One region of the Mycobacteroides salmoniphilum genome, then DNA from elsewhere that is predicted to be linked to it. Evidence: predicted binding sites of a transcription regulator. Region 1 holds the regulator's gene; each other region holds the start of a gene.

The links. Region 1 encodes LexA, which represses DNA repair genes until DNA is damaged. Its sites were predicted from a motif close to CGAACANNTGTTCG; they were not measured.
Region 2: the regulator LexA is predicted to act here: its motif matches at 1,887-1,900, upstream of ruvC (crossover junction endodeoxyribonuclease RuvC).
Region 3: the regulator LexA is predicted to act here: its motif matches at 1,751-1,764, upstream of cofD (2-phospho-L-lactate transferase).

The regions. Positions count from the first base shown of each region.
Region 1 is NZ_CP024633.1:2,851,762-2,861,918, reverse strand. It holds gene DSM43276_RS23945 (hypothetical protein) at 148-282, shown strand; gene DSM43276_RS14165 (class III extradiol ring-cleavage dioxygenase family protein) at 287-958, shown strand; gene miaA (tRNA (adenosine(37)-N6)-dimethylallyltransferase MiaA) at 955-1,887, shown strand; gene dapF (diaminopimelate epimerase) at 1,884-2,780, shown strand; gene hflX (GTPase HflX) at 2,860-4,257, shown strand; gene DSM43276_RS14145 (molybdopterin-dependent oxidoreductase) at 4,254-6,545, opposite strand; gene DSM43276_RS14140 (acyl-CoA dehydrogenase family protein) at 6,656-7,810, shown strand; gene DSM43276_RS14135 (GNAT family N-acetyltransferase) at 7,817-8,362, shown strand; gene lexA (transcriptional repressor LexA) at 8,359-9,033, opposite strand; gene DSM43276_RS14125 (LysM peptidoglycan-binding domain-containing protein) at 9,263-9,772, shown strand; gene nrdR (transcriptional regulator NrdR) at 9,903-10,157, shown strand, end outside.
Region 2 is NZ_CP024633.1:2,644,220-2,654,376, forward strand. It holds gene ruvB (Holliday junction branch migration DNA helicase RuvB) at 1-651, opposite strand, end outside; gene ruvA (Holliday junction branch migration protein RuvA) at 705-1,313, opposite strand; gene ruvC (crossover junction endodeoxyribonuclease RuvC) at 1,310-1,867, opposite strand; gene DSM43276_RS13060 (TetR/AcrR family transcriptional regulator) at 1,989-2,561, shown strand; partial or broken gene DSM43276_RS13065 (methyltransferase family protein) at 2,651-3,112, opposite strand; gene DSM43276_RS13070 (phosphatase PAP2 family protein) at 3,285-3,875, shown strand; gene DSM43276_RS13075 (hypothetical protein) at 3,845-4,264, opposite strand; gene DSM43276_RS13080 (YebC/PmpR family DNA-binding transcriptional regulator) at 4,267-5,022, opposite strand; gene DSM43276_RS13085 (hypothetical protein) at 5,144-5,671, shown strand; gene pdxT (pyridoxal 5'-phosphate synthase glutaminase subunit PdxT) at 5,689-6,270, opposite strand; gene DSM43276_RS13095 (acyl-CoA thioesterase) at 6,267-7,121, opposite strand; gene pdxS (pyridoxal 5'-phosphate synthase lyase subunit PdxS) at 7,131-8,045, opposite strand; gene DSM43276_RS13105 (NUDIX hydrolase) at 8,133-9,155, opposite strand; gene DSM43276_RS13110 (glycosyltransferase family 4 protein) at 9,152-10,157, opposite strand, start outside.
Region 3 is NZ_CP024633.1:3,427,759-3,437,915, forward strand. It holds gene DSM43276_RS17025 (phosphomannomutase/phosphoglucomutase) at 1-67, opposite strand, end outside; gene DSM43276_RS17030 (DUF3499 domain-containing protein) at 211-621, opposite strand; gene DSM43276_RS17035 (metallopeptidase family protein) at 773-1,273, shown strand; gene DSM43276_RS17040 (WhiB family transcriptional regulator) at 1,302-1,556, opposite strand; gene cofD (2-phospho-L-lactate transferase) at 1,947-2,915, shown strand; gene DSM43276_RS17050 (coenzyme F420-0:L-glutamate ligase) at 2,912-4,288, shown strand; gene DSM43276_RS17055 (NUDIX hydrolase) at 4,285-4,827, shown strand; gene manB (mannose-1-phosphate guanylyltransferase) at 4,850-5,977, opposite strand; gene DSM43276_RS17065 (glycosyltransferase family 2 protein) at 5,970-6,842, opposite strand; gene rfbD (dTDP-4-dehydrorhamnose reductase) at 6,918-7,766, opposite strand; gene DSM43276_RS17075 (LCP family protein) at 7,886-9,394, shown strand; gene DSM43276_RS17080 (TIGR03089 family protein) at 9,395-10,078, shown strand; gene DSM43276_RS17085 (acyl-CoA dehydrogenase) at 10,085-10,157, opposite strand, start outside.

The sequences.
Region 1 (10,157 bases):
GCTGTGATGACTGATCCGGCATCGAAACCTCTTCCTACAATTGTTGCCGCGCAACACGGCGCCCTAAGCTCACTACACCGTTCATTCAAACAGGTGTCATCGCCGCACGGGCGAACATATGCCAGATGATTCCGCGAGGAGGCCGCGATGTCCAAGGCGGATATCGCGTCGGCCCTCGCCGTCGGAGCTGCCGGGTGCGTCGCATCTGGCGACGTCATCCAGGCCGCTGCGCTGGGGCTGGGCTCGCTGGACACTGCGCCCTCCAGCCCAAAGGTGACCTAGCGTCGTGGATCTTTCGATAGCGATCTGCCCGTCGACCCCGCTGCTGGTGCCCGAGCTGGGCGGTGAGGTTGCCTACGAAACCGCTGACCTGCGTGAGGCCGCGATCACGGCGGTGCGAAGCCTGCCCACCCGATGGATCGCGATCGGAGCGGGGGATGGCCGGTATGGCAGCGACGCGTCGGGCACATTCGCCGGGTACGGGGTTGACGTGCGTGTTTCGCTCTCGCCGATGCCCGCCGGCGCCGTCGAACTGCCGCTGCCGGCGCTCATCGCCGGCTGGTTACGCGCACGTGTGGCGGCCGCGGAGGTACAGGTGCGACTTGTCGGTGTCTCCGGCGCAGACGGTGCCGCCTGTGGGCGGGCATTGCGTGAGGAGATCGAGGCGTTGCCGATGCCCCCGGGTGTACTCGTCATCGCCGACGGTGCCAACACCCTCACCGACAAGGCGCCCGGGGGTTATCGGCCCGAGGCCGCGGCCGCACAGCAGAGACTTGTCGACGCGCTCGCGCGGGGAGATGTGGCGTCACTGCGCGGCCTGTCCGACGTCATCACCGGGGGTGCCGTCTACCGGGCACTTGCCGGATTGGTGGGTTCGGACGCCGTCCAGGCTCGGTGCCTTTACCAAGGATCTCCGTACGGGGTTGGGTACTTCGCGGGCACCTGGCAGGTGTCGTGATGCGACCCATCGCCGTCATCGGCCCCACCGCCACCGGCAAATCGGCCCTCGCCTTGGAGCTCGCCGAGCGACTGGATGGCGAGATCGTCAACGCCGACGCGATGCAGCTGTACCGCGGTATGGATATCGGCACAGCCAAGGTGCCGAAGGCTGAACGCCGGGGCATTCCACACCACATGCTCGATGTGCTCGAGGTGACCGAGACCGCCACCGTCGCGACCTATCAACAGGAGGCCGTTGCGGCCATCGATGACCTCCGGGCGCGAGGACATGTGCCCGTGATCGTCGGCGGATCGATGATGTATATCCAATCCTTGCTTGATGATTGGACGTTTCCCGCGACGGATGCGCAGGTGCGGGCGCGCTGGGAGCAGCGGCTGGCGGAGATTGGAGTCGCCGCGTTACACGCCGAACTCGCCACGCGCGACCCGGCGGCGGCCGCGGTCATCCTGCCTACCGACGGGCGTCGCACGGTGCGGGCGCTGGAGGTGATCGAACTTACCGGGCAGCCGTTCGCCGCGTCGGCGCCGACTATCGGCTCTCCACGGTGGGACACATTGATCGTGGGATTGGACTGGGAGACGGAGAAACTCGATGAACGGATCGCGCGGCGCACAGATCTGATGTTCGAGCAAGGATTTGTCACGGAGGTCGAGCAGCTGCTGGGTGCCGGCCTGCGTGACGGTGTTACCGCGTCGAGGGCCATCGGATATGCCCAGGTGATTGCGGCGCTGGATGCCGGGGGAGGCGCCGGTGAGCTGGCGCAGGCGCGTGAACTGACCTTCATCGGCACCCGGCGCTATGTACGCCGTCAGCGATCGTGGTTTGGTCGCGATCACCGCATCATGTGGCTGGCAGGCAGCGACGGCGACGCAGCCGGACTCTGCGGCGAAATCGAGTCGCGGTGGCGCCTATCCTCGAATACGTGAAGTTCACCAAGGGCCACGGCACCCAGAACGACTTCGTGGTGCTGCCGGACATCCACATCAAACGGGATCTGACGGTTCCCGCCGTCCAGGCGTTGTGTGACCGGCAACGCGGTCTTGGTGCCGACGGTGTGCTGCGCGTGACCACCGTGGGCGCTGCCCTCGAGGGCGAGGTGCTGGCCGAGAAGCCGGCCGGTGTGAGCAGTGAAGATTGGTTCATGGACTACCGCAACGCCGACGGTTCGATCGCCGAAATGTGCGGGAACGGTGTCCGGGTGTTCGCGCACTATCTGCGGTCGGTGGGGCTGGAACACCGCGACGAGTTCGTTGTCGCATCACTGGCCGGACCGCGGCCGGTGATTATCAATTCCTGGAGCCAGCTCGCGGCCGACGTGACCGTTGACATGGGGCCGGTTAAGGAGTTCGGGGCCGGCGAGGCGAGTGTCGGCGGCCGGCGATTCTCCGGGCTGGCCATCGATGTGGGAAATCCGCATCTGGCCTGTGTGGACGCCGATCTGACCGCCGAGGATCTGCGCATGCTCGACGTCGGTGCTCACGTGGAATTTAGCCAAGCGCTATTTCCCGACGGGGTCAACATCGAGGTGCTGACGGCCCCCGTGAACGGCCCCGACGGTGCCGTCGGCGCGGTGCAAATGCGGGTCCATGAACGCGGTGTTGGTGAGACGCGTTCCTGCGGAACAGGAACCGTGGCGGCCGCCTATGCGGCACTGCGGCACCTTGGACGGTCGGCCGGCGAGATTGTGGTCAACATCCCCGGTGGGCAGGTCCGGGTGACGATCACCGGTGAGTCCAGCTTCCTGCGCGGGCCTTCGATGCTGTTGGCCGACGGCGAAATCTCCGATGAATGGTGGGGCGGCATTGGTTCCTGCGGATAATTGGGATGCGATCGATGAGCCACAGGTGGGAGCATCGGTGCGCGATGAGCGACGTGCGCGAAGAGCAGACAGCAGAGACATGAATTCGACATCCTTTCCGACACCCACAGACGGTGAACTTGCCCTCGAAGACCGCGCCGCACTCAAACGTGTGGCGGGGCTCTCCACCGAACTCGCGGACGTCACCGAGGTCGAGTACCGGCAGCTGCGCCTGGAACGGGTTGTGCTGGTAGGCGTCTGGACCGACGGGACCTCGCATGAGGCCGACGTCAGCATGGCTGAACTCGCGGCGCTCGCCGAGACCGCCGGGTCCGAGGTGCTCGAAGCGTTGATTCAACGCCGTCAAAAACCCGATCCGGCAACATATATCGGATCTGGCAAGGCGATCGAGCTGCGTGAGATCGTGTTGGCCACTGGTGCCGACACCGTGATCTGCGACGGTGAACTCAGCCCGGCACAGCTGGTAGCGCTGGAGAAGGCGGTGAAGGTCAAGGTCATCGACCGCACCGCGCTGATTCTGGATATCTTCGCCCAACACGCCACCAGCCGCGAAGGCAAGGCACAGGTGTCCCTGGCGCAGATGGAGTACATGCTGCCGCGGCTGCGTGGCTGGGGTGAATCCATGTCCCGCCAGGCCGGTGGCCGTGCTGGCGGCGCCGGTGGCGGCGTGGGTACCCGTGGCCCCGGTGAGACGAAGATCGAGACCGACCGGCGCCGGATCCGCGAACGCATGTCCAAGCTGCGTCGCGAGATCCGTGAAATGAAGACGGTTCGTGACACCAAGCGCAGCCGTCGACTCGAGAGTGATGCTCCGTCGATCGCCATCGTCGGCTACACCAACGCCGGTAAGTCGAGCCTGCTGAATGCGATCACCGGTGCCGGAGTGCTGGTTCAGGATGCGTTGTTCGCCACACTCGAACCGACAACGCGACGTGGAACATTTGACGACGGACGCGAATTCGTCATCACCGACACCGTCGGTTTCGTGCGGCACCTGCCCACCCAATTGGTGGAGGCCTTCCGGTCCACCCTGGAAGAGGTGGCCGACGCGGACCTGCTCGTCCACGTGGTGGATGGCTCCGATCTGGCGCCGCTGGCCCAGATCGAGGCGGTGCGCGCGGTGATCAGCGACGTCGTCGCCGACCACGACTCATCGGCGGCACCGGAGCTGTTGGTGATCAACAAGATCGACGCAGCGGGTGATCTTGCCTTGGCGCAGCTGCGTCGCGCACTGCCCCATGCGCTGTTCGTGTCGGCGCACACCGGTGACGGGGTCGCCAAGCTTCGCGCGGCCATCGCCGAGACGGTGCCCCGCGCAGATGTGCCCGTCGACGTGGTCATCCCTTACGACCGCGGTGAACTGGTGGCCCGAATCCATACCGAGGGTCAGGTGCACTCCACCGAACATCTGGCAGAGGGCACGCGCGTGGTGGGCAGGGTGCCGCGGGCGCTGGCCGCCCTCCTCGCCGGGCTCTAATCGCGCGGAACGAGCCGCGGCGGGATGTGCGCCCGCACCGGAGGCAGTGGTCCCTCGAACCGCTCGATCTGCACTAGTACGTGCTGACCGGTGCAACCCTGTGCCAAGGACGAGGTTCCCGAGTCGTCGGTGAAGACATTGGGATTGCCGTGTGCGCAGAGCGAATCTGGATCGGACGGATCGATCGGGTCGTACCACGCACCGGTGGCCAGCTGCACCACCTGGCGCCGCAGTCCTTCGTCGAGAACCGCCCCGGCCAGGCAGGCGCCGCGGTCGTTGAACACGCGCACCACGTCGCCGTCCGCGATGCCACGTTCGGCGGCGTCGGCAGGATGCATGCGGATGGGTTCGCGTCCCTGAACCTTCGAGGCCTGGCTGGTGCCGCCGAAATCGAGCTGGCTGTGTAGTCGGGTCCGCGGCTGATTGGCAATCAGGTGCAGTGGGAAGCTTTGGGCACGTTCGCCGTTCAGCCACTCTGCGGGCTCGTACCACTGTGGGTGGCCGCCGCAGTCGGCGTATCCGAAACCGTCGATGATTTCCGAGAAGATCTCGATGCGCCCGCTCGGAGTGTGCAGCGGGTGCGCGTCTGGGTTGTCGCGGAAGTCCGACAGCAGAGTCAGACCGGGATCGGTCGGCAACTGCAGGTAGCCCTGCTCCCAGAAGTCGTCGAAGTCTGGCACCGCGAAATCGCGGGCCCCGGCCCATTCGGTGTAGATGTGGCGGAGCCACTGCGCGGCGGTGCGCCCCTCGGAGAACTGCTCGCCGAACCCCAGCCTTTGGGCGAGCGCCGAGAATGTCGTGTAGTCATCGCGCGAGTTGGCATACGGCGGTGCCGCGGCCTTCATCGCCACCAGCAGTGGGTCGTTGCGGCTTCCGGAAAAGTCGTCGCGCTCCAGGCTGGTGGTAGAGGGCACCACGATATCGGCGTGCTTGGCCATCGCCGTCCACACCGGATCGTGCACCACGACGGTGTCGACGCATGCCAGCGCGCGGCGCAGTCGCGGCAGGTTCTGATGGTGGTGGAACGGATTTCCGCCCGCCCAGTAGACGCATTTGATGTCCGGCAGCGTGAGTGTCTGGCCGTTGTAGGCCAGCGTCTCGCCGGGCCGCAGCAGCAGCTCACTGATGGCCGCCACCGGGATGAACGTCTCCACCGGGTTGGGCCCCTGGGGGAAGGTTGGCAGTGGGCAGCTGACCGGGGCCAGTCCCGCCTCGTTCATCGAGCCATAGCCGTGGCCGAAACCGCCTCCGGGAAGACCGATCTGACCGAGCATCGCGGCCAGGGTGAGCCCCATCCACGGGGCCTGTTCGCCGTGGCGCACCCGTTGCAGCGACCAGCTGACCGTCACCAGGGTGCGCCCGGCCGCCATGCGCCGCGCCAGTGTGCGCAGCTCGTCAGCGTTCAGAGCGCTGATGCTCGCCGCCCATTCCGGACTTTTGGGCACACCGTCGTCGATGCCCAGGAGGTAGCGCTCGAATCGTTCGTAACCGGTGCAGTAGGTGCGAAGGAAGGTCAGATTCGCCAGACCTTCCACGGCCAACACATGGGCCAGGGCGAGCATGACCGCGACGTCCGTCCCGGGAACAGGTGCGTGCCACTCGCATTCGCCGTCTATGTCGTCGCGCAGCGGACTGAACGAGACGATGCGCCCGCCGCGGGCGCGGAACCTGTCGAGGGCGTCACGAGCCGGATGCGCGGTGGTGCCGCCATGGTTGACGCCGGTGTTCTTCAGGGCGATACCGCCGAATGAGACCAGGAGATCGGTGTTCTCGACGATGACATCCCACGACGTCGACCTCTTGAACAGCCCGTCGTGGGTGCCTACGACGTGCGGCATGATGACGCCGGTTGCGCCCAGACTGTACGAATGACGTGAAAAGGTGTACCCACCAAGCAGTTTCAAGAACCGGTGTACCTGGCTCTGAGCGTGATGGAACCGTCCCGCGCTGGCCCAGCCGTATGAGCCGCCGTAAATGGCTTCATTGCCGTGGGTATCGACGATCCGCCGCAGTTCGTCGGCCAGCAGTTCGGTGAGCTCCTCCCAGGACACCTCGACGTACTCGTCGGAGCCACGCGCTGCGCTGGGGCCCGGCCCGTCGCGCAGCCAGCCACGGCGTACGGATGGCGCGGTCACTCGGGCCTGGTGGCGGATTGAACCGGGAATGTTCTGCAGCAGCGGGGAGGGGTCCAGATCAGTCGGGATGGGTGTGACCCCGATCACTTCTCCGTCGCGGACCTCGGGGGTAAACGCACCCCAGTGAGTATGTGAAAGTGCCAGCTTGGTCACCCCAGTCAGCCTAGGCTTTCTGTCCGTCGAAACCAGGTAGGCGAGTACCAACCGACCAGTGGGTTGGTATACATTCTGCCGAGTACGTAAACCCAAACCGGAAGGTGATCATGGCCGGCGCCGTCAAGTTCAAACGCACCATTTTCGAACCCGAGCACGAACTGTTCCGCGAGTCGTTCAAGACCTTCCTGGAACGGCATGCCGAGCCGTACCGGGAGGAGTGGGACGAGAACAAGATCGTCGATCGCTCTCTCTGGGTCGAGGCGGGCAAACAGGGCTTCCTGGGCACTGACATGCCCGAGGAGTTCGGCGGCGGTGGACTCGTCGATTTCCGCTACAACGGCATCATCGGCGAAGAGATCACCAAGGCTCGCCAGTCGGGTATTGGTTTCACTTTGCACAACGATGTCGCGGGTCCGTACTTCCGGGATCTGGCTAACGACGAGCAGAAGGCCCGCTGGTTCCCGGGCTTCTGTTCCGGTGAGCTGATTACCGCCATCGCCATGACCGAGCCGGGCACCGGAAGCGACCTGCAGGGCATCAAGACCCGCGCGGTCAAGGACGGCGATCATTACATTCTCAATGGGTCCAAGACCTTCATCACCAACGGCATTAACGCCGACCTGGTCATCGTGGTCGCACAGACCGATCCCGAGAAGGGTGCGCTGGGCTTCAGCCTCATCGTCGTGGAACGCGGCATGGAGGGCTTTGAGCGCGGCCGCAAGCTCGACAAGATGGGCCTTGATGCACAGGACACCGCCGAGCTGTCCTTCACCGATGTCCGGGTGCCCGCCGCCAACCTGCTGGGTGACGAGGGCCAGGGCTTCATCTACCTCATGCAGAACCTGCCCCAGGAACGCATGTCCATTGCCGTCGTAGCGGCCGCGGCGATGGAAACCATGCTTGAGGCGACTATCCAGTACACATCCGAGCGTAAGGCGTTCGGCAAGCCCATCAAGAGCTTCCAGAACAGCCGCTTTGTGCTGGCCGAGCTTGCCACCGATGCCACGATGATCCGGATCATGGTCGACGAGTTCATCACGCTGCTCAACAAGAAGGAACTGAGCGTCGAGCAGGCCGCGATGGCCAAGTGGTACAGCACCGAAAAGCAGGTCCACCTGATCGACCGCTGCCTGCAGCTGCACGGTGGATATGGCTTCATGCGCGAGTACCCGGTTGCCCGGGCGTACATGGACTCGCGTATCCAGACGATCTACGGCGGAACCACCGAGATCATGAAGGAGATCATCGGGCGCTCGCTCTAGCGCCTCATGATCATTCGCGACGCGGCTGCCGATGACGCGGCCGCCTGTGCGGCGATCTATGCGCCGTATGTCACGGATACGCCTATCTCGTTCGAGGAGGTGCCGCCGTCGGATGCTGTTCTTGCCGAACGTATCCGCACGGCGGCCCACCGGCATGCCTGGCTTGTCGCCGAAGATGGCGGTGAGATCGTCGGCTACGCCTACGCGGTGCCGTGGAAATCACGGACCGCCTATCAGTGGGCGTGCGAGGTCAGTGTGTATGTGGACGGCACCCGGCAGCAGCGCGGGACGGGCCGCCAGTTGTACACGGCACTGCTCGACCGGCTGCGCTGCCTCGGCTATCGCACAGTGCTGGCCGTTGTCGTGGTACCCAATGCGGCGAGTGAAAAGCTGCACGGGGCAATGGGATTCGAGCAGGTCGCATGCTACCGGCGGATCGGCTATAAGTTGGGCAGCTGGCACGACGTGGCGCACTTCCAGCTGTTTTTGCCATCCCTCGATGGCCGTGTAGACGATGATTCCGCACCCGGGCCGCCGCCGGGTGACGGCTAGAGCTTGCGCAGGACAGTGACGACCTTGCCGAGGATGGCGGCGTCATTTCCGGGGATCGGCTCGAACAGTGGGTTGTGCGGCATCAGCCAGACCTGACCCGTTGTCCGCTTGAATGTCTTGACGGTCGCCTCACCGTCGATCATCGCCGCCACGATATCGCCGTTGTCGGCGACATTCTGCTGGCGGACCACCACCCAGTCGCCATCGCATATCGCGGCGTCAATCATTGATTCGCCGACCACCTTGAGCAGGAACAGCGATCCCTCGCCCACCAGCTCGCGGGGGAGCGGGAACACATCCTCTACGGCCTCCTCGGCCAGGATGGGACCACCGGCGGCGATACGGCCCAGGACGGGCACGAAAGTCGGCTCGGGCAGGTCGCCGGAACCGGCCACATCGGTGGTCGCCGAGGGACTGCGGAAATCATCGATTCCTCGAACGTCAACGGCGCGTGGACGATTCGGATCACGCCGCAGGAAGCCCTTCTGTTCGAGGGTGCGTAGTTGATGGGCGACCGACGATGTCGAGGTAAGTCCCACGGCATCTCCGATTTCGCGGATGCTCGGGGGGTAACCCCGCTCATTCACCGATGCGCGGATGACCTCCAGGATGGTCCGCTGGCGCTCGGTCAGTGAACCGGTGGCGGGTCCCTTGCTGGGTGTGTCGCTCATGGGCCCGAATCTAGACCTGTCGACGGTATTTATCAAACATGTGTTCGATGCGTGTCGCGAATAGCGCCGGATGCGGCGGTTGCGGGTGGCGTTTATGCAGCTCAAGACCACTTGTCGGTGACGGATGCTACAAATCGATCACATGTTCGGACATCGAACACATGATCGAGTACATTCGAACATAAGAGCGAACGGGCCTCCCGATCGACAGGACAGGAAGGGCATACAGATGAGCACAAACGTTCTCACCACACCGCGTACTCGCGCTGCCGAGTACGCGTCACGCGATGGCGCCCCGCAGGCACGTGCCTACAGCGCGGAGTATCCGCTGACTCAGCGTCGGGCGCTGCCGGTGCGCACCGTCGCCTATCGCCGGCCCGCCGGCCGGCCGGCGGCGTACCGGGGCACCGGGATCCGGGTCTCGACAGTGCCGCATCGGGCGCATGGTCGTCGCCCGGTGAGTCTCAAGGCGACGATTGTTGTCTCGGTGGGTGCTGCGGTGGCGACGATGTGGCTGCTGATGCTCGGCCAGGTCAGTGCGGCCGGGGTCGGGGGAGTTGGTGTGCCGGAGCGCGTGGCGGTCGTCCAGGTGGCTCCCGGAGAGACCCTGGCCGACGTGGCCTCGCGTGTCGCGCCGGATGCCCCGCGCTCGGCGGTGGTGTCCAAGATCCGTGAACTCAATGAACTCGGCTCGGCGACAGTACAAGCCGGTCAGACGCTGGTTTCTCCGGTCGGCTGATCGGCGAACGGGCGTGACCTTCGAACGTGTGGGAGCACGGGTATCCTCGAGACCGGTCTGGGCGCGCTGCGCTGTGTGTCAGCCCACCCAGCCCAGTGACTTGGAGTCCAGAACCGGCGAAGGAGCAGTAATGCACTGTCCGTTCTGCCGTCATCCAGACTCGCGTGTTGTCGATTCCCGTGAAGCGGATGAGGGTCAGGCAATACGTCGACGGCGATCGTGCCCGGAGTGCGGCCGTCGTTTCACCACCGTCGAGACCGCGGTGCTGGCCGTTGTGAAGCGCAGCGGTGTCACCGAGCCGTTCAGTCGCGACAAGGTCATCAAGGGCGTGCGCCGGGCCTGTCAGGGCCGCGATGTCGACGATGATGCGCTGAATCTGCTTGCC
Region 2 (10,157 bases), 210 kb from region 1:
GTTGGCGATGCGCGGGGTGCCGCGCGAGCGTCGGGCAATCTCCGCACCCGCGGCGGCTCCCAGCTCGATACCAAGGATTCCCGCCGATCGGGCCAGTACGAGCTCGAGCTCGTCGGGCTCGTAGAAGTCCATGTGGGCGGTGAACCCGAACCGGTCACGCAGCGGCCCGGTCAGCGACCCCGATCGGGTGGTCGCGCCGACCAGCGTGAACGGCGCCACTTCCAGGGGGATCGAGGTGGCGCCGGGCCCTTTGCCGACGACGATGTCGACGCGAAAGTCCTCCATCGCCAGATACAGCATTTCCTCGGCGGGCCGGGCGATGCGATGAATCTCGTCGATGAAGAGCACGTCGTGTTCGACGAGGTTGCTCAGCATCGCCGCCAGGTCACCCGCTCGTTCCAGGGCCGGACCCGAGGTCACCCGCAGCGAGGAGCCCAACTCGGTGGCGATGATCATCGCCAGGGATGTCTTGCCGAGCCCGGGTGGTCCGGACAACAGGATGTGATCCGGAGTGCTGCCGCGATTCTTCGCACCGGACAACACGAGCTCCAGCTGCTCACGCACCCGTGGCTGGCCGATGAACTCCCGCAGCGACTTGGGTCTCAGCCCGGCGTCGATGTCGTTTTCGCCAACAGTGAGTGCGCCGGACAACTCGGGGCCGGCATCGAAATCGTCCTCCGCGCCGTCGAACTCGTCGAAGCCGGTCATCGCGTCTTGCCCAGTAGCGTCAGCGCCGACCGCAGCACGGTCGAGGTATCTCCGTCGGAATTATCTTGAGCCAGCACGGTATCGGTGGTCTGTTCGGCTTGCTTCGCGGCGAACCCGAGGCCGATGAGTGCCTCGACCACCTGTGTGCGCACCAGCGACGCGGTGCCGCGGCCCAGCTCGGTGGTTCCACCCTGCGCCCCTGCGACTGCCGCCACCTTCTCGCGCAGTTCGAGCACCAAGCGCTCGGCACCACGCTTACCGATCCCGGGAACCCGAGTCAGCGCGTTGACATCGCCATCGGCCAGCGCCTGCCGCAAGGTCGGCGCGTCGTAGACCGCGAGCGTGGCCATCGCGATCTTGGGCCCCACACCGGAGACACCGAGCAGCGTCAGGAACAGATCACGGGCGTCGGTGTCGGTGAAGCCGTACAACGTCATCGAATCTTCGCGGACGATCATCGCGGTGATCAGCCGCACCTGCGTGCCGCGCCGCAGCGTCGACAGCGTGGCCGGGGTGGCATTGACGCGATATCCGACCCCGGCGGCCTCAATCACCACATGATCGAGCGCGATGTCGATGACCTCGCCATTGACCGAAGCAATCATCGAGTTACCGCCTTCATCCGGGCCGCAAAGGCCTTCCGCTGTTTCTCCGCCGCGGCTTCCGCCTTCGCCATTCTCGCCAGCATGGGCGCACGCCAGCAGTGACAGATTGCCAGGGCCAAGGCGTCGGCGGCGTCCGCCGGCTTCGGCGCCGTCTGCAGGTTCAAGATGCGGGTGACCATTGCGGTCACTTGGGATTTATCTGCCCGACCGTTGCCGGTCACGGCCGCCTTGACCTCGGACGGGGTGTGGAAATAGACCGCGATCCCCCGTTTCGCCGCCGAGAGTGCGATCACTCCGCCGGCCTGGGCGGTACCCATCACGGTGGACACATTCTGCTGAGCGAAGACGCGCTCTATGGCGACCACATCGGGACGATGGGTGTCCATCCAGTGTTCGACAACCTCACTGATCGCCAAAAGTCGTTGCGGCAGAGGCTGGTTGGCAGGAGTGCGCACCACATCGACATCCAGGGCCACCACCTTGCGGCCCGAGGATGCCTCGACCATGGACAGGCCGCACCGGGTAAGCCCCGGGTCGACTCCCATTACTCGCACGTGCCAGACCCCTCGCCGTAGAACAGTTGTTCGATCAGCATATCGAGGGGTCTTACCCATTGGGCATAGCAACACGCGAGGGCTCTGCAAATGTCAACACCCGTTGGCCTAAGCTCAGCGCATGTCCACCGAACCTCGGCGATCGGACGCCACCCGTGCGGCCATCCTCGAGGCTGCCCAGGAACACTTCGCCAGTGTCGGGTATGAGAAGGCGACCATACGGGCCATCGCGGCGACCGCGGGCATCGATCCGTCACTGGTGATGCGGTACTACGGCAACAAGGGCAAGCTGTTCGCGGCCGCCGCCGACTTCGACATTCACCTACCCGAGAATCTTGCCGAGATCCCACGCGCCGAACTCGGGGCCACCCTTGTCGAACACTTCCTCGCCAAGTGGGAGGCCGACGACACCATGGTCGCCCTATTGCGCGCGGCGGTTTCGCACGAGACGGCCCGCGCCCGCATGGCCGAGATCTTCAGCAGTCAAATGGTCCCTGCCATCGAGGCGTTGACGGCGGATCGCGCCATGGAACGCGCGGCACTCATCGGTACGCAGATGATCGGCCTCGCCATGTGCCGATACGTGATCCGCCTCGGGAACGTGCCCGAGATGACGCACGAACAGATCATCGACTTGATCGCACCGACGATCCAGGCCTACCTGGACTGCGATTGTGACTGCGACGCGACGTAGTTCGCACGCTCGGGCTGCGTCCACGGGCGCAGCCGCGGCACCCACCGTGGCACGTGCTGCGAGTACTCGGCGTAGTCGCGGCCAAAACGCTTCAACAAGCCGCGCTCCTCGACCAGCGGGAAGTACACGGCGTTGATGCTCACAAAAACGGCTGCGTAGATCAGCAAGCCCACAGAGTTCAGGGCGAATGACTCACCCAACAGAATGGCCACCACACCGGTGATCATCGGGTTACGCACGTAGCGGTACGGGCCGCGCACGACAAGATGAACCGGGGGATCGAAGGGCGCCAGGGAACCCTTGCCCATCTGGTGGAAGAGCATGACGGTGCGGGTCACCAGGAACAGGCCGGCAGCGACCAGCAAGGTCCCGATCACCGTCGCCGTCATCGACATCTCATCGGACATCCATGACGGCACCTCAATGCCCGATCCGTAAAGAATCACCAGCGGAATCAGGACCGTCACGCTGAACGGCAGCGCGAGAACTGCGCGCGCGGTGCGCCACAGGCTCGTCGATTCACGCGCCGGGGCGACTGTGTGTGTGGCCATGACCGGCCTCCCATCACTCGTGGATGTCTTAGATGTACGCCCACTTGACATTGGTGTCAACACTTGTTGACCAACAGTCGTTGACATCACAGTAACGCCACCCAGTGACGTTTGATTCCCGACATCCAGCACGATTCGGGGTCGACGTCCCCGGCCGATTACTGTCGTCGGCGTGTCTGTCGGAAAACTGCCCAGCGAAAAGATGATTCAGTGGTGGCCGCCCCTCGGCGTCATCGCGATGCTGGCACTCGGGTTCTCCGTCGGCAAGGGTTCAACACCGTTGGACGCCTGGTTCTTCGACGGGACGCAGCTCGTGTTGGGGGTGCAGCCACGCTGGCTGCTGTTCTTCACCGACTGGGTATTTCTCGTTCCGGTGCTCGCGGTGTGCGTCGGGTTCGAGCTGCATCGGCGGCGTTGGCGAGTCGCAGCGGTGGTTCTGGCCTGCCCGTTCGTGGCGAATTGGACTACCCAGGGCACCAAGATGCTCGTCGGTCGCGAGAAGGGCGGCTATCTCGCCTACCCCAGCGGCCACACCACCTTCGTGGTGGCCGTGATGGGGATGCTGGTGCTGGTCGCCGGTGGAGCCCTATGGGCGTACATCGTGGCCGCGATCGTCAGCACGCTCGGGCTGCTGGGCCAAGTCGCCTGTGGGTATCACTACCTCACCGACACCATCGGTGCCGTGCTGGTCACCACCGCGGTGGTGACGTTGGGGGTGTGGGCCGCCGGAGTTCAGGAACAGGCACCCGTAGCCGTCGAGTAGCCGCCGACATAACCCGAAGCGACGTCGGCAAGTATCTGCCTGATCCGCTCACTCGATGCATACCATCCTGAAACCGACTCGCACCCAACAACTTTGCCTTGGCTACGGATGACAATCACCCATGGGGTGCCGAACACGACGCGCGCTAGCACCCACAGCGGAAGCAACAACAACAGCAACAAGAACTCCACAGCCACGAATAATGCCAACGCGAGTGCCGGAACGAGAATCAGCAGCATGAGGACGTTCCACACCATGCTTATGGGATCGTCGCCGTGGACGAAGTCAGGACTGATCACCCAGTCAGAGACGTTGCCCCGACGCTTCCAAGGCAGCCACCGCCGACGTGCCGACCACTTCCGCCCCAGACGATCGTGGACGGCAGGCATGGTCAGTCCTCGGAGAGCTCGGCCAGCACCTCATCGGATAAGTCCACATTGGTGTAGACGTTCTGCACGTCGTCACTGTCCTCCAGCGCGTCGACGAGCTTGAACACCTTGCGGGCCGTGTCGACGTCGGCCGGAACAGTCACCGATGGCTGGAAGCTCGCTTCTGCCGAGTCGTAGTCGATGCCGGCATCCTGCAGCGCCTGACGCACGGCCACCAGGTCGGTGGGCTCGGAGACGACTTCGAAGCTCTCGCCGAGGTCGTTGACCTCCTCGGCACCTGCCTCCAGCACGGCCGTCAGCACGTCGTCCTCCGACAGGTTGCCCTTCTCGAGGGTGACCATGCCCTTGCGGGAGAACAGGTAGGACACCGAACCCGGGTCGGCCATATTGCCACCGTTGCGGGTCATCGCGACGCGGACCTCGCCGGCGGCGCGGTTACGATTATCGGTCAAGCATTCAACAAGCACGGCAACACCATTGGGGCCATAGCCCTCGTACATGATGGTCTGCCAGTCGGCACCGCCGGCCTCTTCGCCGGCGCCGCGCTTGCGGGCCCGCTCGATGTTGTCGTTGGGCACCGACGTCTTCTTGGCCTTCTGGATGGCGTCGTAGAGCGTTGGGTTGCCGGCCGGATCCCCGCCACCGGTACGTGCGGCGACTTCGATGTTTTTGATCAGCTTGGCGAACTCTTTGCCACGGCGCGCATCTTTCACGGCCTTCTGATGCTTGGTGGTGGCCCACTTGGAATGGCCGCTCATGTACCCCTGTACCGCTTTCTCTTGACGTTCCGTCTTAATCTTTGCGCTGCCCGAGTGTACTCGGGCAGCGCAGGTGGCCACTGGATAGCGAGGCCAGCGCCAGGAACATAGGGTGATCCGCATGACTGTCCTGGTGGAAGACCCGATAGTCGACGCAATTCTGGACCGGTACGCGTCGACCATCGGCGACAGCCTCACCGATTACCGCAATCACCTGTATCGAGGCATGAACTACCAGCTGCGTCTTCTCGGCATGACGACGGCACCACCCGAGATCGCGCTGGCGTGGGCGACGCACGATATCGGCATCTGGACGGCCGGCACCTGGGACTACCTCGATCCGTCGGTGGCCCTTGCCGAGCAGCTGGCACCGGAGTTCGGAATCGACGATGCCGGTCGCACCACGACGATGGTGGCCGATCATCACAAGCTCAGGTCGGCCGAGGATCTATGGGTCGAGACCTTTCGATTGGGTGACCGGATTGACGCCTTCCACGGGCTCTACGCCTGGACCGGCCTGGAACGCGCCGACGTGCGCGAGGTCGTAGAGGCATTGCCGTACGGCGGTTTTCACGGATTCTTAGTGCGGACGGCCGGAAAGTGGACGCTCAAGCACCCGCTGCGGCCGATGCCCATGCTGCGCTGGTAGATCGCCGCGTTGAGCCGTCAGGAAGCGCGCACCATGTCGACGAACAGCCGATGCACCCGCCGGTCCCCGGTGACTTCGGGGTGAAACGACGTCGCCAACGCACTCCCCTGCCGCACCGCGACCGGATGCCCCTGCGCAATCGCCAGCACCTCGACTTCGGCGCCCACCCGTTCCACCCACGGCGCCCTGATGAACACCGCATGCAGTGCACCGTCAAGCCCGGCGAAATCCAGATCACCCTCAAATGAGTCCACCTGGCGCCCAAAAGCATTGCGCCGCACCGTCATATCGATGGCACCGAGCGCCACCGCATCCGGACGGGTGTCCAGTATCTCGCTGGCGAGCAGGATCATGCCGGCGCACGAGCCATAGACCGGCAGCCCGTCCCGCAGGCGTTCGGAGAGCGGATCGAGCAGCTCGAACACGCGCAGCAAGTTGCTCATCGTGGTCGACTCGCCGCCGGGGAGAACCAACCCGTCCACCTTCGAGAGTTCCTCGGGACGACGCACCCCGAGTGCGTCGACACCAGAATCTTTCAGAGCGGCAACATGTTCCCTGACATCGCCCTGCAATGCCAGCACGCCTACCAGCGGGCTCACGCCATGTTCCCCTTGGCGATCGACGCCTCGTCCGGGTTGCGCTCGTACCGGGTAAGACCTTCTTGCACCACCGCCGCGACCATCCGGCCTTCGCGGTCGAAGATCCGGCCCTGAGTCAGGGCACGCCCGTATCCGGCCGACGGCGATGTCTCGTCGTAGAGCAGCCATTCATCGGCGCGGAACGGCCGCAGGAACCACAACGCGTGATCCAGGGACGCGGTCTGCAGCACCGCGTCCCGGTGCGGCACCTTGGAAGAACTCAACAGCGTCAGGTCGCTCATGTACGCCAGCGCACAGATGTGCAGCACCGGGTCGTCGGGAAGGTGCTTGCGGCAGCGGAACCACACCCGCTGCTGCGCGGCCAGCCGAGGATTCCGGTCCATCAGCTCGTCGGGCACGATCCGGATGTCCCATTCGGCGAACTGGCGGAACAGATCGTGGCTGAACGACTCCTCGGCATCTTGCACATCCGGCAGGTCTTCGGGTGCGGGCACCGGTGGCATCAGGTCCTGATGTTCGATGCCGGTGTCCAGAGTCTGGAATGAGGCCGACATGGTGAAGATCGCCTGCCCGCCCTGGATCGCGGTAACGCGCCGGGTCGCGAACGAGCGGCCGTCACGCACCCGGTCGACGAGAAACACCGTGGGCTCGTTGGGATTTCCGGGTCGCAGGAAGTACCCGTGCAGGGAGTGGACAAGGTAGTGCGGCTCCACCGTGCGAACCGCCGAAACCAACGACTGCCCAGCGACCTGCCCACCGAAAGTACGACGCAGGCTGCTGGGAGTTACGTTGCCTCGGAAGATGTCCTTTTCGAGCTGCTCGAGCGTCAGGATCTCTTCGATATCGGCCATCAGATGGTTTTACCAGCCGCGCTCGGCGAGCCGATGCGGCTGCGCGATGTCCTCCACGTTGATGCCGACCATTGCCTCACCCAGACCGCGCGACACCTTGGCGAGCACATCCGGGTCGTCGTAGAAGGTGGTGGCCTTCACGATCGCCGCCGCCCGCTGCTCCGGGTTGCCGGACTTGAAGATTCCAGAGCCGACAAACACACCTTCGGCACCCAGCTGCATCATCATCGCGGCGTCGGCCGGCGTGGCGATACCGCCAGCGGTGAACAGCGTAACCGGGAGCTTGCCGGCTCGAGCGACCTCGACCACGAGCTCATAGGGCGCCTGCAGTTCCTTTGCGGCGACATACAACTCGTCCTCGGACAGCGAGGTGAGCCGACGGATCTCGCCACCGATCTTGCGCATGTGCGTGGTCGCGTTGGATACGTCGCCGGTACCGGCCTCACCCTTGGAGCGGATCATCGCCGCGCCCTCGGTGAGGCGGCGCAGCGCCTCGCCCAGGTTGGTGGCACCGCACACGAACGGCACGGTGAACTTCCACTTGTCGATGTGGTTGGTGTAGTCGGCCGGGGTCAGCACCTCTGACTCGTCGATGTAGTCCACACCGAGGCTCTGCAGGATCTGCGCCTCGACGAAATGCCCGATACGAGCCTTGGCCATGACGGGAATGCTGACGGCGCTGATGATGCCGTCGATCATGTCCGGATCACTCATGCGGGACACGCCACCCTGGGCGCGGATGTCGGCCGGGACGCGCTCCAGTGCCATGACGGCGACGGCGCCGGCGTCTTCGGCGATCTTCGCCTGATCGGGGGTGACAACGTCCATGATGACGCCGCCCTTGAGCATCTCGGCCATACCGCGCTTGACGCGAGCGGTGCCGGTTCCGGTCTCGGGGGACGTTCCATTGGTCGTGCTAGTCAACTGGGGGCTCCTGAAGTGTTCGGGTTCTCAAACAAGTCTAATGCCGCCGCACCAGCGATTTTGTGGCGGGAGGTGCGGTGACGGGGCTCACCCGATAAGGATCGGTTCGCGGCGCCCGCCGGTGGCCACCGCATCCGCCGCAGCGGCGGCCTCCCCGAGCAGCTCTCCCAGCTGATTCGGGAACACCTGCTCCCCCGAGGCCGTGAGTGCGGCGATCTCTTCGGCATCGCACCAGCGGTGGCCGGTGATATAGCGCTGCTCCAAATTGGTACGGCCGTCCGTCGCGGGTTCGAACCTCTTGGTGCGGTGCACGAAGAACAATTCCTCGGAGCGGATGGTGGTGCCGTTGAAGTCGAAGACGGCGACCCGGCGCCATAGCGGGCCCACGAGGCGCCCGGAGGGAACCGACAACCCGGTCTCCTCGACCAGCTCTCGGACCGCTCCGTCGGACAGCTTCTCCCCCGGCAAGGTCTGGCCGCCAACGGTGAACCACCAGTGCACCGCCGGGCTCGGCGCCGCGGGATCGAAGCCGCGCAGCAGCAGCACCCGGCCATCCTCGTCCAGCAGGATGATCCGTGCCGAGGTGCGGAAGTTGGGCAGTGCCGGATCCTCGGTGCCCGCACCCTGGCGGTCGATGATTTCGAAATACGTTGGCATCGGCGCGGTTCCGCCCAGCCGCAGCCAACGCACCGGACGACGCACCCGGAGGGCCAGGGTGTCGCGCACGGCGTCGTTGTGAAAGCGCCGCGCGATCAGTACCCGCGTCTCCGCATCAGCGAGCTCGGCCACCAGCGCGGGGCGCAACCGCTCGGAGTCGACAGTGGACAACGCCGAGGCCAGCTGGTTCTCCGCGTACTCACGGCGGTCACGATCGGCACGCTCGGCTTTCGCGGCGAGTTTGATCAGTTGACCGTCCTTGAGCACATCCCCCACCGCCCGTGCGACGACGGCGCGGCGCGCCAGCGCGGCGTCGAGGGACTGCCAGGACAGGTCGCTACGCACATGCAGCCGGTCCAGTCGGTTAGCCACCAAGTAGGCCCACAGCAGGCCCAGTGCGACCAGTGCGCCGAGAATGACGATGACGACGACGGTCAACGCCGAGAACGTCACCAACTGTCGACCTTCACCCGGGCACCAGAGGCGGTCACGGTCTCGTAGACCAGCATGATCTGCTGTGCGACCACCGACCAGTCGTATCGCTGGACCGCGTCGGTACCCGCCGCGACCAGCTCTGCCCGGCCCTCATCGTCGCCGAGTACGTCGATGATGGCCGCCGCCAAGGCATCCGAGTCACCGGTGGGCGTCAACCGGCCCGCCTTCCCATCCAGGAGCACGCGCCGGAAGGCGTCCAGCGAGCTCGCGACCACCGCGGTCCCGGCCGCCATCGCCTCCACCAACACGATGCCGAAGCTCTCACCGCCGATGTTGGGCGCGCAGTAGACGTCGGCGCTGTGCATCGCCGAGGCCTTGGTGGCATCGTCCACCTGACCGAGGAACCGCAGATGCTTGGCCAACGGTCCTGCCTGCGTGCGCAATTCGGCCTCGTCTCCACGGCCGACGATCAGGATCTCCACATCGGAAAAGCTGGCCGCGATCTTCGGTAAGGCGCCCATCAATACGTCCATACCCTTGCGCGACTCGTCGTAGCGGCCCAGGAACAGCACCGTCTTACCCGCTCGCGGGTAGCCCTCCAGCATGGGTGCGCCGGAAAAGGATCGGACGTCGACACCGTTCGGGATCTCGACTGCATCAGATCCAAGCGCCTCCATCTGCCAGCGCCGGGCCAGCTCGGAGACGGCGATCCGGCCGACGATCTTCTCATGCCAAGGGCGCAGCACCGCCTGGAAGACGCTCAGCGTCAACGACTTCGTGGTGGAGGTGTGAAAGGTGGCGACGATCGGACCCTCGGCCACCATGAGCGCCAACATGGACAGGCTCGGGGCGTTCGGCTCATGCAGATGCAACACATCGAAGTCGCCGTCGACCAGCCAGCGCCTGGTCTTGGCGTAGGTGGCCGGACCGAATCGCAGCCGCGCCACCGAGCCGTTGTACGGAATCGGAACTGCCTTGCCGCCGGAGACCACGAATTCCGGCAGCTCCAGGTCCGATGAG
Region 3 (10,157 bases), 580 kb from region 1:
CACCCAGAAGGCCACGAACGTCGTACGCCTTGATGACTGCGTGGACAGCGTCGGCGGACCGGGCCATGACGAGAGTGCTCCTATTGATCTATCGAGAGAGAGGACGTTAGGTGTCGCTGGCCAGCCTAGTGGTCGGCGAGTATCCAACGTGAACGTCCGGCGAGAGGCTACAGAATGTCATCAGGCCGAGCCGAAAGTACCTGATCAGAGTTACTCGGCTGGATCAGGCAGAACCCGCAGGTGCCCACGACGCCGCCCGACCGGAGCCGGATGCACGGGCCTGGGGGCAGCCGAGGTGGCGGGCAATCCCATATCGAGGGCCGGCTCGCTGAATCCGGCCGCGGCCACCCGGACACCGGCAGGTTCCCGCACCGCGTCCGCCAGGGCAACCAGGTCGTCATCCTCGGGATTCGATGGCAAGGGACCGTTGTACCGGACGAGCTCCCACCCACGGGGCGCGGTGATCCGGCTCGCGTGCTGCGCGCACAGATCCCACGAATGCGGCTCGCTGGACGTGGCCAGCGGCCCGACCACGGCCGTCGAGTCCGCGTAGACGAACGTCAACGTCGCCACAGCGGGACTCGGGCACCCGGGCCGACAGCAACGACGGGGGGCTCTCACAAACGTTGAGGCTAGCGTGCGCAAACACGTTCCGACCCGCAGACACGCGCTGTGAACCGACCGAGACCCTCCGGTGATCGGGCAGAGACCCCGGGGTGACCGGCTCGTTGTATTCGTCAGCCACAGGCGCCACACCGTTACCATTTCCCGTATGTCACGTGATGGACGGCGCGGCGGCTCGCCGAGCGGGTCGAGCTCGCAGGGCTCTCGAAGGGGGCGCGATTTCCGTGGCCCACTCCTACCGCCGACCGTTCCCGGCTGGCGCTCACGCGCCGAGCGTTTCGATATGGCGGTCCTGGAGGCCTATGAGCCGATCGAACGGGCGTGGCAGTCACGACTGGAGGGTCTGGATGTGGCGGTCGATGAAATTCCACGCATCCAGCCGAAGGATCCCGAGTCGGTGCAGTGGCCGCCGGAGGTCATCGCGGACGGACCGATCCCGCTGGCAAGGCTGATTCCTGCTGGTGTGGACACCCGGGGAAACACCACCCGGGCACGAATTGTCCTATTCCGCAAGCCGATTGAATTACGCGCGAAGAAATCTGGGGATTTGTCGGATCTCCTGCACGATCTACTGGTCGCGCAGGTTGCCACCCACTTGGGGGTGGAACCGTCGGTGATCGACCCATCCATCACCGACGAGGGCGATTAACCCGCCCAGTCGAGCACAGAACGCGGAGCTAGATGATGCCCCGCTTCAGGCGACGGCGCTCACGCTCGGACAGCCCACCCCAGATGCCGAACCGCTCGTCGTTGGCCAGCGCGGACTCAAGGCACTCGTCCTTGACCTCGCAGCCCTGGCAGATGCGCTTGGCCTCGCGAGTCGACCCACCCTTCTCAGGGAAGAACGCCTCGGGATCGGTCTGTGCGCACAGTGCCTTCTCTTGCCACTGATCGTCAGCGACACCGATCAGTGCATCAACATCGTTCTGCACCAACGTCAGATGCGGACGTGCGGGCGGCAAGCCCGTCGCACCCGTGCCAACGCCGGAACTCAGCTCGTCGTGTACGCCAAATTCATTGCGCCCAAACAGCATCGTCCCGCCTCCTCACTGTTCCTCTTGCATCCCAATACAGCTCGTAATGCCCGGTTTCGTGCCACATCTTAGTTTTCTCGGCCATTCCCATTCGAACATCTGATCGAATCCCAGTCTGCGCCTGTAACTTCCAAACTCAGCCCGAGGAATGACACTGGTGTGATTACACACGTGTTCGCTGCCGGGGTCAAGCGAAGGACGAAAATTCATACCATCTGCGACCGACAAAATCGGCGTGGCGCCCTCGTGGCGTGTCGCATCATTGCCGGCGCACTAGTCTGGGTCAGCGTGAAACTCACCGTCCTCGTCGGCGGCGTCGGCGGAGCGCGCTTCCTGCTCGGCGTCCAGCGCTTGCTCGGATCAGACTCCAGCAAGCATCAGATAAACGCCATCGTGAACATTGGCGACGACGCCTGGATGCACGGCGTCAGGATCTGCCCTGACCTGGACACCTGCATGTACACCCTGGGCGGAGGGGTCGACCCCGAGCGGGGCTGGGGACACCGCGACGAGACCTGGAACGCCATGGAGGAGCTGGCGGCCTATGGCGCCCAGCCCGACTGGTTCTCGCTCGGCGACAGGGACCTGGCCACTCACCTGATACGCAGTCAAATGCTGCGAGCCGGTTACCCGCTATCAGCGGTCACCGAAGCGTTATGCAATCGATGGCAGCCCGGAGTCCGGCTGTTACCCGCCAGCGACGACCGCTGTGAGACCCATGTGGTGATCACCGACCCTGCCGACGGAGAGCGGCGCGCCATCCACTTCCAACAGTGGTGGGTACAGCACCGCGCGCAGGTCCCCACGCACAGCTTCGCGTTCGTCGGCGCGGACGAAGCAAAGGCCGGCCCGGGTGTTGCCGAGGCCATTGGCGAGGCCGATGTCGTCTTGCTGGCCCCGTCCAATCCGGTGGTGAGCATCGGGGCGGTCCTGGCGGTCGGCGGAGTTCGCGGGGCGCTCCGCACAACCCCCGCTCCGGTCATCGGGTACTCGCCGATCGTGTCCGGCAGGCCGCTCCGCGGAATGGCCGACGAATGTTTGCGCGTGATCGGTGTTGAGGTGAGCTCGCAAGGTGTCGGGGAACACTTCGGCGCCCGCTCACAGACCGGCATCCTCGACGGCTGGCTGGTCGACGAGGGTGACGCCGCTCACATTGCGGGAGTTCAGGTACGGTCGGTTCCGCTGCTCATGACCGACCCGGACGCGACGGCGGCGATGGTGCGTGCGGGACTTGACCTGGCCGGAGTTACTCTATGACCTCACCTGCGGATTCCCCTGCACCCGAACATGGTTCAGCGGCTCCGGTAGAGATCCTACCCGTTCCGGGCCTGCCGGAATTCCGCCCCGGCGACGATGTCGCCGGGGCCATCGCCGCGGTGGCGCCGTGGGTCCGCGACGGCGATGTGATCGTGATCACTAGCAAGATCGTTTCCAAGGCCGAGGGTCGAATCGTGGCCGCGCCCACCGATCCCGAGGCGCGAGACAACTTACGGCGCAGGCTGATCGACTCCGAATCTGTCCGTGTGCTGGCCCGCAAGGGCAAGACACTGATTACCGAGAACATCATCGGCATCGTGCAGGCCGCCGCCGGAATCGACGCATCCAATGTGGACACGGCGGAACTCGTACTACTGCCCGTTGACCCCGATGCCAGCGCTGCGGCAGTGCGGGCCGCGCTGTCACGCCAACTGGGCGTGAACGTAGCGGTGGTGATCACCGACACCATGGGCCGGGCCTGGCGCAACGGCCAGACCGATGCGGCCATCGGCTCTTCCGGTATCTCCGTCCTCTACGGCTACGCCGGTGCAAAAGATAAGCACGGCAACGAGCTTCAGGTGACAGAGGTGGCTATCGCCGATGAAATCGCCGCGGCTGCCGACCTTGTCAAGGGCAAGCTCACCGACGTGCCGGTCGCGGTGGTGCGCGGCCTGTCGGTGTCCGATGACGGCAGTGTGGCCCGCGATCTCCAGCGCTCGGGCCCGGACGACTTGTTCTGGCTCGGCACCGCAGAGGCCTTGGAGCAGGGGCGCCGCGATGCGGTACTGGTGCGCCGCTCCATCCGGCAATTCGCCGACATGGCAGTCGATCCCGACCTGTTACGCGAAGCCATTGGCGAGGCGCTGACGGCCCCCGCGCCGCATCACACCCATCCGGTGCGATTCGTGTGGGTACGGGATCTGACGAGACGACGCGCGCTGCTGGACGCCATGAAGCAGGCGTGGACCGTCGACCTCAACGGGGACGGCCGCAGCCCCGAGTCCGTGCAGAAGCGGGTGGCACGCGGACAGATCCTCTATGACGCACCGGAGGTCGTGATTCCGTTCCTGGTACCCGACGGCGCACATGACTATCCCGACGAGCGCCGGAATGCGGCGGAACGCACCATGTTCACCGTTGCGGTCGGCGCCGCAGTGCAGGCACTCCTGGTGGCGTTGGCCGCGCGGGGTGTGGGGAGCTGCTGGATCGGGTCCACCATCTTCACAGGAGACGTAGTACGCAGGCAGCTCGCATTGGACACTTCATGGGAACCGATGGGCGCCATCGCGATTGGGTATCCCCACGGTTACCCCGACGAGGGATTGACGCCGCGCGCTCCCCTGCCCGCCGGCCAGATGCTGGTGGAACTGTGACCGGGCTGCGCGAGTCGGCCGTCGAGCTGCTCTCCTTGTGGGAGGCGCCGGACCCAGAGCAGGACAGTCTCCGGCATGCCGTGCTGGCGTTCCTCGACGCCAATCCGGACGCCTGCCGTCGCCGCAGCGCCGCCGGCCATATCACCGCCTCGGCACTGGTGGTCAATCACGACGGATCGCAGGCGCTGCTGACCCTGCACCCCCGCGTCGGTAAATGGCTGCAACTGGGCGGCCACTGCGAGGAAGAGGACTCCACCATCAGGGCCGCCGCGCTGCGCGAGGCCACCGAGGAGTCGGGGATCCCGAATCTCAACCTGGCATCGAATCTTCTTGGAATACACGTACATCCGATCACGTGCTCACTGGGCGTGCCGACGCGCCATCTCGACTTGCAGTTCTTGGCGCACGCACCCGAGGGCGCACAGATCACCGTCAGCGACGAATCACTCGACCTGCGCTGGTGGCCCATCGATGAGATTCCGGATGAAGACCCCTCGGTCGTCATGTTGGCCCAGCGGGCACAGGCACGTCTGCGCTGAGCGCCAGCCTGAGCCCGGGCGCCTAGACGTCCGACGAGTACCTGATGCCGCCGTCGGGAATGGTGATTCCGGGCCACACCCGGGCTCCGCGCAGCAGCTCGCACCGCGCGCCGATGTCGGCACCGTCACCGATCACGCCGTCGCGCACCAGTGCCCGCGGACCGATGCGAGCGCCAAACCCGATGATGGAGCGTTCCACCACAGCACCCGCTTCGATGCGCGCACCGTCGAAGATGACCGCACCGTCGAGCCGTGCCCCCGGGCCGATTTCGGCTCCCCGACCCACCACGGTGCCACCGATCACCAGCGCACCCGGTGCCACCGAAGCGCCGTCGTGCACCAGGGCCTCACCCGGATGTTCGGGGATCGCCGGTGACGGCGCGATGCCGCGCACCAGGTCCGCCGAGCCACGCACGAAGTCCTCGGGAGTTCCCATATCGCGCCAATAGCTGGTGTCCACGTATCCGCACACTTTGGCGCCACTGCTCAGCAGTCCCGGAAAGACCTCTCGTTCAACCGATACCGGCCGACCAGAGGGGATCTGTTCGATCAGCTCACGCCGGAACACGTAGCACCCGGCGTTGATCTGATCGGTGGGCGGATCCTCGGTCTTCTCCAGAAACGCAGTGACACGACCGTCGGAATCGGTAGGCACACAGCCGAACGCACGCGGGTCGCCGACGCGTACCAGGTGCAACGTCAGGTCGGCCTGAGTCTGCTCATGATGCGCGAGAAGATCTTTCAGATCCAGACCGGACAACACATCGCCATTGAAGACGAGGGCGGTGTCGTGGCGTAGATGCTCCAGCACATTCCGGATGGCCCCGCCTGTGCCCAGCGGCTCAGTTTCTGTGACATACGTGATCGACAGGCCCAGCTTGGATCCGTCGCCGAATTCCGACTCGAAGACCTCGGCCTTGTAGGACGTCCCCAGCACCACATGATCGATCCCGGCCGCCGCTACCCGCGACAAGACATGTGTCAGGAAGGGGAAGCCGGCGATCGGCAGCATCGGCTTGGGCGCCGAGAGGGTCAGTGGGCGCAGCCGGGTGCCCTGCCCTCCCACCAAGATGACGGCATCGGCTTTCACGGTGCCCGATTCAACCACGGCGCCCGGTTCAACACTGCCAGATACAACACTCTCAGGCATTCCCATCTCCTTGCTTGTCCCGGCGCCGATTCGCGCGGATCGCCGCACGCACCACGATCGCAGATCGAGCCGCCAGTGCGCTCCGAATGCTCCAGCGCAACGGCGCCTGCCACCAGTGCGGGTGCCGGTCGGATTGATAGATATAGACGCTGTCGTGATGAGCGGTGAGGCTGCGTGCGGGATCACGTCCGGCCGCATGGCCTTTCGCGTGCACAACCTCCGCGCTGGGCGCGTACACGTTCTGCCAGCCCGCACGCGCAAGCCGGTCCCCTAGATCGACGTCTTCCATGTACATGAAGTAGCGCGTGTCGAACCCGCCGATGGCATCGAAGGCTTTACGCCGAAGCAGCAGGCACGACCCCGACAGCCATCCGACGACACGCTCGGACGGTTCCATCCGGTCCTGGCGGTATGCCGCGGTCCACGGATTGGTGGGCCATACCGATCCCAGCAGCGCATGAAGCGCGCCCCCGGAGAGGCTCGGCACCACCCGCGCCGAGGGATACACCGAGCCGTCGGGTTCACGAATCAGCGGACCCAGCGCACCCGCCGCGGGCCAGCGCTGTGCAACCTCAAGCAGCGCATCGATGCTTCCCGGACCCCACTGCACATCGGGGTTCGCGATCACAATCCACTCGGCGTCGGGATCGACCTGCGCTACTCCGAGGTTGGCGGCCTTCCCATAGCCGACATTGCCCCCGGTGCGAAGCAGCTCCACCTCGGGCTCCTCAGCGGCTGCTTCGGGCACTCCATCGGTGGAGCCGTTATCGGCCAGGATCACCCGCAGGGGGCGAGCGGTGGCATGGCGCAGCGTGCGCAGGAAGCGGTCGAGGTGCTCGCCGGGCGAGTACGTCACCGTCACCACGGCGAGCTGCTCGGGCAATACCGACGAGCCACTCGGGCGAAGGGGATCAGGCACGGTGCTTGAGGGTACCCACCCCTAGTGTGTGGCCAGCGCCTCAGCCAACGCGTCGCGCCATGGGCGCAGCGGCGCCAGACCCGCGTCGGCCCAATGATCGCCGTCCAGCGCCGTGTACACCGGCCGGGGCGCGGCGCTCGGAAAATCAACAGAACGGCAGGGCTGTAATCGTGAGGCATCCGCCCCGACCAGCTCGAACACGGCCTTGGCCCAGTCGAACCGATTGACCACACCGCCGCCGGCCGCATGCAGGATCGGAGCCTGGACATCGGAGGCCGCCAGGTCCAACAGCGCCTCGGCGAGGTCTGCGGCGTACGTCGGGGACCCGGTCTGATCCGTCACCACCCGCACCGGTCCGTCCCCGGCCGCCAATCGCCTCATGACGCCCACGAAATCGCCGGTGATTCCGGTGTAGACCCAGGCCGTACGCACCACGTGGGCCGTCGGTAAGACATCGTGAACGGCCTGTTCCCCGGCGAGCTTGGTGCGCGCGTAGACACCCGTCGGAGCTGTCGCGTCACCCGGGCGGTAGGGGCGCGGGCCGGCCACACCGAATTCACCGCTGAACACGTAGTCGGTAGAGACATGTATCAATCTGGCGCCAACCTCACGACATGCCTGGGCCACCCTCTTCGCCCCGTCGGCATTGACCGCGTATGCCCTGGCCTCGTCGCTTTCCGCGGCATCCACGGCGGTGTAGGCGGCGCAATTGATGACGGTATCCCCCGCAGCAACCACTCCGTCGGGCACACTGTCGCGGGTAATATCCCAGTCAGCCGAGTTCAGAGCGCGGATGGGGAGGTTGTGGAGCGCGGCGCGGGCAATGAGGTGGGTGCCGAGCTGGCCGCCCGCTCCGGTGATAACAAGCACACCGAGAGTCTGGCACGCCGACTTCGCTTCCGAGGGATGGGCGCCGCCCCGACGTAGCCTTGACGAGGCCTGAAACTTGTTGCCCGGCGAACGCCCGGCCCGGAAAGAGACGGATCACCGTGACCGACCCTCACGCTCTTCGCGCGAGCGGCTCACCGCAGACGGAGACACCACGCCCCCTGTGGCGGGGTATCGCGACGCTGGCCGCGGTCGCGGTCATGGTGGTCACCGGGGCCGCCTGGGGAAAGATCGGCAACATCGATCCGAACATCGCCCGATTCGATCTGCCGGGCCTGTTCGGCAATGCCGGGAAACCCAATGACGGCGCGACGGACATTCTGATGGTGGGCGTCGACAGCCGCAGCGACGCGCACGGCAACCCGCTCTCGCAGGACGAGCTATCGATGCTGCGAGCCGGCGACGAGACGGCCACCAACACCGACACCATCATCCTCATCCGGATCCCCAACAACGGAAAGTCGGCAACGGCTATCTCCATCCCCCGCGACTCGTATGTCAGCGTCCCGGACGGCACCAAGGGCAAGATCAACGGCGTCTACGGCGAAGCCAAAGAGAACGACCGGCAGAAGCGCGTCGAATCCGGTGAGACCCTCGAGGCGGCCGAGCGCGAGTCCGTAGATGCCGGGCGCGCGGCGCTGACCCAGACGGTCGCAAAGCTGACCGGTGTCACCGTCGACCGCTACGCCGAGGTCAGCATGCTCGGATTCGTGCTGATGACCAACGCGTTGGGTGGCGTCAACGTGTGCCTCAACGAAGCCGTCTACGAGCCGATGTCGGGAGCCGACTTCCCCGCCGGTCCTCAGACGCTCGATGGCCCGAACGCGTTGAGCTTCGTGCGGCAACGCCACGACCTGCCGCGCGGTGACCTCGATCGCGTGGTCCGCCAGCAGGTGGTGATGTCCTCCTTGGCACATTCGGCGCTCTCCGGAGGAACGCTGACCAACGGAACGACCCTGAGCAAGCTTCGGGACGCGATCACGCGCACCGTGGTGCTCAGCGAGGGCTGGGACGTCATGGACTTCATCCAGCAGTTGCAGAAGCTGTCCGGGGGCAACGTGGCGTTCGCGACCATTCCCATCCTGCGCGAGGACGGCTGGACCGAGGACGGCGCGCAGAGCGTCGTGAAGGTTGATCCCGATCAGGTGCGCAGCTGGGTGTCCGGCCTGCTGGACCAGCAGGCCGAAGGTAAGACCGAAGAGGCCACCTACTCCAAGGACCAGACGACCGCCGACGTCGTCAACGAGACTGAGATCAACGGCCTGGCCGCTGCGGTGTCGGAACTGTTGGTGGGCAAGGGATTCACCGCAGGCAAGATCGGCAACAATGATGCCGACCACACCGGCAGCAGCCAGGTCCAGGCCGCAAAACTGGACGACGTAGGTGCCAAGGCGGTCGCCGACGCGTTGGGGTTGCAGGTGGTAGAGAAGCAGGGCCTGCCCGAGCGCACCGTCCGCGTGGTGCTGTCCAGCGACTACCACGGCCCCGGGTCCGGCCGGGACACCACACCGGCGTCCGCGGAGAGCGGTTCCGCCACCGAAGAAGCCGCACCCCCGCCGCCACCGTCGCCGATCTTCACCGCGGCCACCGGCCCACGCTGCGTCAACTAGATGAACCTCACCCCTCTGCTACTCGGCGATGCGAGCAGTCCCACGCCGCGGATCACCTACTACGACGACGGTACCGGTGAACGCATCGAGCTCTCGACGGTGACGCTGGCCAACTGGGCAGCCAAGACCGCCAATATGCTGCGCGACGAGTTCGGTGCGGGCCCCGGGTCCACGGTCGCGGTGCGACTGCCCGCGCATTGGCAAACCGCGGGCGTGCTCCTCGGAATCTGGTGGGCCGGTGCGGAAGTAGTGCTCAGCGGTGAGGACAGCTCCGATGTCGCGTTCTGCGCGCCCGGTGACGAACCGGACGCCGACGAGGTGTGCGTGCTCTCGCTTGATGCTTTCGGGCGCCCAGTGCCCCACCTGCCGCTCGGACTGACGGACTACTCGACAGCGGTCCGGGTGCACGGAGACCGGTTCTCACCCGCGGGTGCCGGGCCCGCGTTGAATGGCCGCAGCGTCGACGAGGTTGCCGCCGCCGCACGGGAAAGCGCTGCAGCACAGGGCATCACGGCCGATGACCGGGTGCTGAGCTCGGGCTCCTGGGATAACCCGGACACGCTGACCGCCAATCTTCTGGCGGTGCTCATCACCGGAGCCTCATTGGTGCAGGTGGCCAATCCGGACCCCGCCGCACAAGAACGGCGGGTTGTCTCCGAGAAGGTCACCCACACCCTCTCCTAGCGCGAGTTAGGAACCAAGCAGTGCGCGAGACATCACGACGCGCTGAATCTGGTTGGTGCCCTCGTAGATCTGGGTGATC